One region of the Hominiventricola filiformis genome, then DNA from elsewhere that is predicted to be linked to it. Evidence: predicted binding sites of a transcription regulator. Region 1 holds the regulator's gene; the other holds the start of a gene.

What was found. The regulator Rex, encoded in region 1, represses fermentation and respiration genes when NADH is low (regulators of the CRP and FNR family bind a similar motif). The targets are predictions, from matches to a motif close to ATTGTTAANTANTTAACAAT.
Region 2: LKD36_RS14300 (L-lactate dehydrogenase) is a predicted target of Rex. The motif match lies at 1,864-1,883, and genes of this name have one in related genera.

The regions. Positions count from the first base shown of each region.
Region 1 is NZ_JAJEPS010000006.1:119,224-122,410, forward strand. Features, by position in the region: gene alr (alanine racemase) at 1-355, opposite strand, end outside; gene LKD36_RS08110 (NAD(P)H-hydrate dehydratase) at 352-1,197, opposite strand; gene LKD36_RS08115 (redox-sensing transcriptional repressor Rex) at 1,283-1,927, opposite strand; gene LKD36_RS08120 (ABC-F family ATP-binding cassette domain-containing protein) at 1,998-3,187, opposite strand, start outside.
Region 2 is NZ_JAJEPS010000018.1:44,468-47,654, forward strand. Features, by position in the region: gene LKD36_RS14295 (CoB--CoM heterodisulfide reductase iron-sulfur subunit B family protein) at 1-777, opposite strand, end outside; gene LKD36_RS14300 (L-lactate dehydrogenase) at 812-1,759, opposite strand; gene ung (uracil-DNA glycosylase) at 1,973-2,647, opposite strand; gene hisF (imidazole glycerol phosphate synthase subunit HisF) at 2,676-3,187, opposite strand, start outside.

The DNA of each region.
Region 1 (3,187 bases):
CTGCTTCTTCGGAAAGCTGGCGCGCCATAGACAGTTTGAAGACCGCAGGCCGAATATCATAACGCACTACGTCTTCATACGCATCCGGGAATACAAATCCCAGAATCAGGATGGGTTTTTCGATTCCTGCCTTTCTTAGCAGCACCGCTTCTTCAATAGTCGCCACCGCAAAACCCCAGATATACGGATATTCCTGAACCATATGCGCAATAGGAATTGCTCCATGTCCGTATCCATCCGTCTTGACTACCGCGATCATCTTCGTCTCCGGAGCCAGACGATCTTTCATACTTTTAAAATTATATGCAACTGCATTCAGATTAATCTCAGCACAGATTCTTAAATAATGTTTCATGACTCTTCTCCTTTTCTCATAGCCTGGGGCAGATATTCGATCAAATGTCTGGCCAGTAATCCATAGGTTCCTTCTCTTTCAGCTGCCAGATCACCGGCGCGTCCGTGAAGCCATACGCCAAGTCTTGCTGCATCTTCTGCATCCATCCTCTGGCCCAGAAGTCCTGCAATAATACCGGTAAGAACGTCTCCGCTTCCTGCCGTGGACATTCCGTTATTTCCCGTTGTGTTCACTGTCACTCTGTCAGGATCACCGATCGCAGACGGGGCATCTTTCAGAACACAGATACAATGATAAGCCTTGGCAAATGCCTGCGCCTGTCCGGGAATATTTTCTGATATTTCTTTCATTGTAAGACCGGTCAGCCGCGAAAATTCTCCCACATGAGGAGTCACAATCAGCGGTCCTTCATGCTGTTCCAGAAGTTCCATACGTTCTGCCAGAAGATTCAGTCCATCCGCATCCACGACCATCGGATGATTCCACTTCTTCATCACCTGCTCAAGCAGTACTGCAGAATTATCGCTTTTTCCAAGTCCCGGACCAATTGCCACCGTATCTGCCCAGGAAAAAGCTTCTGTCAGCTGCTCAAGCATGGAGTCTCTGTCTTCATACGTCGTCATGATCGCTTCCGGAAGAAGCGTCTGTAAAATGATACGGTTCGCTTCCGGCGTGAAAATTCGTACCATACCGGCTCCAGTACGAAGTGCAGCATATCCGCAGAGATATGCTGCTCCTGCCATATTTTTACTGCCTGCAATACACAGGACCTTTCCATAAATTCCTTTGTGTGAACGCGCTGTCCGCTTCGGCAGCATATCCAGCATTATTTTTTCTTCCATCTTTTCTGTTTTCCCGTAAAAAAGGGGCTTCTGCGAAGGTTTGTCCGTTCGCATTGGCCCCTTTGTCATTTCATATACCTGTCAGTTATTCCGCTTCTTCCGGACGCTCATAACTGGTGATCCGATAGGAAAGCTGCATCAGACTGTCTACCAGATGTACGTTCTCCACTACCACATCCTTCGGAACGTCCAGATCCAGATGTGCAAAATTCCACAGAGCCTTGATTCCGCAGGCTGCCAGTCTGGTTGCCGCTTCCTGTACCTTACTCTTCGGCAGAGTCAGTACCGCAATCTCAATCTGCTCTTCTTCCACAAACTCTTCCAATTCGTCCATCATCAGAACCGGAATTCCTCTGATTGAGGTACCCGCCAGTTCCGGGCGGATATCAAAAATTGCCTTCGTGATAAATCCATTCTTGCTGAAATCATAGTTTGCAAGTGCATGTCCGAAGTTACCTCCACCAATGATAATCATTGGATGAGTCGTATTCACTCCAAGAATCTTGCCGATCTCATCATAAAGATACTGTACATTATATCCATATCCCTGCTGTCCAAATCCACCAAAATTATTTAAGTCCTGACGTATCTGGGAAGCTGTTACCTGCATTTTATTACTTAATTCTCCGGAGGAGATACGTTCTACTCCGTTATTCAGCATCTCACCGAGATATCTATAGTATCGCGGAAGTCTTTTTATAACCGCTTTTGATATGCGTCTTTCTTCCATAAAACGCCTCCAATCATATACTTTATATATTATAAAACGCTGTTTATTTTTTGTCAAACTTTTCTGTCAGTTATTCTGACAGTTCTTCCCATTTTTCATATAATTCTTCCAGTTCCGTCTGGATGGCATCTTTTTCTTTGGAAAGCTTCGTCACTTCCGCCACATTGGTGAAAACTTCTTTCTTCTCCAGTTCCGCATCAATCTCTTTATCGCGGTTCTCCAGCTCTTCAATGCGGCTTTCTACTTTCTTCAGCTCATTTTGTTTCTTACGAAGCTGTGCCTGCTGTTCTTTCTGCTGCTTCCAGTCCAGCTTGGAATCTGTGTCTGCGGTTGTCTCTGCTGCCGAAACCGTCTCCGTGGGAGCCGCAGTGAAATTTACCATGGTCTCTTTCTTTTCCAGATAATAATCGTAGTTTCCAATATAGTTGGTCAGTCCCTGATTTTCCAGATCGAGAATCCGGGTCGCTACTGTATTGATGAAATAACGGTCGTGGGAGACGAACAGCACCGTTCCGGTATAATGGTTCAGCGCATCCTCCAGTACTTCTTTCGAAACGATATCCAGATGGTTGGTGGGCTCGTCGAGGATCAGGAAGTTTGCCTCGGAAAGCATGAGCTTCGCCAGAGAAACACGGCCACGCTCGCCACCGCTTAAATCTTTAATCCGTTTAAATACATCATCCCCTGTAAAAAGGAAGGCAGCCAGTACGTTACGGATTTTTGTATTGGTCAATGTCGGATAGGCATCCGAAAGTTCTTCAAATACCGTCTTTTCCATATGAAGCACATGGTGCTCCTGATCGTAATAACCAATCTGCACCCGGGAACCCAGATGCACTTCTCCTGCATCCGCCGGAATTACCTGATTCAAAATCTTCAGGATCGTGGTCTTTCCCGTACCATTGCTTCCGATGAGCGCCACTCTCTCACCGCGCTTGATTTCAAAATCAAGATCCGTGAACAACGTCTGGGGCGGAAATGCCTTGGACAGTCCCAATACTGTAAGTACGTCATTACCGCTTACCACCCGCGGCTCCAGTTCAATATGCATATCTGCCTTTACTTCAGAAGGCTTGTCCAGCACATCCAGCTTGTCCAGCATTTTCTCACGGCTTTCGGCACGCTTGATGGATTTCTCGCGGTTGAAGGATTTCAGTTTGGCAATAACTTCCTCCTGATGTTTGATTTCCCGCTGCTGGTTTAAGTACGCCTGCATCTGTGCTTCCCGGAGCATGGCTTTTTTCTGGGCATAATCGGAAT
Region 2 (3,187 bases), on a different contig from region 1:
TTTCACACCTAATGCCTCTGCCAGAAGCTCAGTAAAATAATAAACAGGAAGATTGCCCACTGTATTCTTTTTCAAATTGTACATACACAGCGGACAGGCGGTGATCAGCATATCTGCACCGAAACCATCTGCACTTTCCACAATCTTATTGCACATATTCTTTGCCATCTCTTTTTCTTTCAGTGAGATATAGCCACCACAGCACTCGTTCCGATAAGGATAGATGACCGGCTCCGCTCCAATAGCCCGAATAAAATCTTCCATAATCTTCGGATTTTCCGGGTTATCAAACTCCAATATTTTTCCTGGCCGGAGCAGAAGACATCCATAATAGGCACCTACTTTCTTTCCGGTCAGCGGATGGGTCACTTTTTCTTTGATTCCATCAAATCCGACCCTGTCACGAAGTACCTCAAGATAATGCAGCACATTCGTTTCTCCCAAATAGGGCTCCTCCAGCTTCAGATAGTTGTTCGCTCTGGTGCAAATATCTTCCACATGTTTCATATCATCATTGACTCTTTTTAAGACATGATGACAGGCGGAACAGACAGTGATCAACTCCTGTCCTTTTTCTTTGGCTGACTGAAGTGCCCGGATAGATGCCAGTTTAGTGGCGATCTCATCACTTCCCAGCGGATATACTCCGCCGCAGCACTGCCAGTCCTCGATCTCTTCCAGCTCAAATCCAAGTGCCTTTGCAGAGGCCCTCGCATAAGCGTCAAGATCTCTGGCTTTATTCTTTAATGTACAGCCAGGATAATAACTGTATTTCATAGCCTGATGATCCTTTCTATTTCCTTAAAACTTTTTACAGGTCAATCTGTGCAATTACTGCTTTCAGTGCATCTGCACTGGCTTTCAGTTTTTCTGTTTCCCCTTTGTTCATTCTCATAGGAAGCTTACCACTGATACCTTCCGGACCAACCAGAGTCAATGTACTTAAGCAGACATCCTCTATGCCATATTCTCCGTGCATCATAGAAGATACTGTTACAACAGATTCAGAAGAAGCCATTAATGTTTTGCACAGCTGACATACCGATCTCGATACAGCGTAAAAAGTTGCACCTTTTTTTGCAATTACTACTCCACCGGATTTACGGACATATTCAATCATTGCATCTTTATTAATCGGTTTTACGTCTTTTCCCATCCGCTGTGCTGCTTCCACATATTCATCTACATGTACACCGGATACATAAGCTCCTGTCCACGGAATGAAAGAAGTATCTCCATGCTCTCCAAACACATATGCATGAATATTTTTTTGTGCTACCTGAAGCTGCTCTGATAATCCACAGCGAAGTCTTGCTGTATCCAGAATCGTACCAGAACCGATGATCTGACGCTCAGGCAAACCGGAAATCTTCGTGAATACATAAGTCATGATATCTACCGGGTTGCTCACAATCACATACAGTGCATTCGGCGCCTCTTTTACGATCTGCGGTGTAATGCTCTTCAGAATGTTCACATTGGTCTGGGCCAGATCAATACGGGTCTGACCCGGTTTTCTCGCAATTCCAGAAGTAATAATTACGATATCAGAATCTTTTGCATCTGGGTAATCACCCGCTATGATAGATATGGACTCTCTGAAACAGGTGCCCTGTTCAATATCCATCACTTCCCCTTCTGCTTTGTCTTTGTTAATATCAATCATTACAATTTCTGACGCAAGTTCCTCCTGCGATAAAGAGTATGCAATGGTAGAACCAACACTTCCTGCTCCAATGATAGTAATTTTTCTGCTCATGTAGTCTCCTTTCACTTCGGAAAACATTTTTGTTTGTTATTCTTTTAACAAGCATGCTCAAAAAAAAGTTCGCCGCGTCCGGCTCACTTTATTTAAAATATCATAATGTGAAATTTTTATCAATAAGTTTTTTCATTTCTCTATATTCCTATTTGTTATGTTCTGTACAAAAAATCCCATTTGAATTGAAATTCAGATGGGATTAACTTCTCTTTATCGATTTTCTATCTGCCAGTCAATAGGCGTAAGTCCATTTGCTTTTAAGAATTCATTTGCTTTGCTGAAGTGCTTACATCCGAAAAATCCACGGTAAGCAGATAATGGGCTTGGATGTGGTGCCTCCAGAATCAGATGTTTCGGGTTATTGAGCATAGATTTTTTCATCTGTGCCGGTCGTCCCCAAAGCATGAAAACCATAGGTCTGTCCTGATCATTCAACACCCGGATTGCGGCATCCGTAAATTCTTCCCATCCGATTCCTCTGTGGGAATTTGCCTGATGAGCACGCACAGTCAGTACAGTATTCAGCAACATCACGCCTTCTCTTGCCCATTTTTCCAGATAGCCATTATTGGGAATATAGCATCCACAGTCATCTTGTAATTCCTTGTAAATATTAACCAGCGAAGGCGGAATCTCCACATCCGGCTTTACAGAAAAGCAAAGTCCATGGGCCTGTCCATTTCCATGATATGGATCCTGCCCAAGAATCACAACCTTCACATCTTTCAATGGTGTAAACGCAAATGCATTGAAAATATCATCTGCGGGCGGAAAGATTTGATGAGTGCTATACTCCTCCTTCACAGTCTTATATAGTTTCGCATAGTATGGCTTTTTAAATTCCGGGCTCAGCGGTTCCAGCCAGTCATTAGATATGGCAGACATATTTTTCCTCCAGATTCTTGTAACTATTTTATAAACGTACCGGAAGTCCAGCATCCTGTAAATATTCTTTCACCTGACGGATTTCCAGTTCTTTATAGTGGAACAGAGATGCGGCCAGCGCTGCATCTGCCTTTCCATCGGTCAAAGCTTCCTTAAAATGCTCCAACGTACCTGCTCCGCCCGATGCAATCACCGGCACCGGCACATTTTCTGCAATGGTTCGAGTTAATTCAATATCGTATCCTGCTTTCGTTCCATCACAGTCCATACTGGTCAACAGAATCTCTCCGGCTCCCAGTTCACAGACTTTCATGGCCCACTCTACAGCGTCGATTTCAACATCCACTCTGCCGCCATTTTTGTATATATTCCATCCGCTTCCGTCTTCTCTTCTCTTGGCATCAATCGCCACAACAACACACTGACTTCCAAATTTATCTGCAGCTTCACTGATTAATTCCGGTCTTGCAATCGCTGCGGAATTAACAGAAATCTTATCTGCTCCCTCTCTTAACAGTGCCCGAAAATCCTCAACAGTGC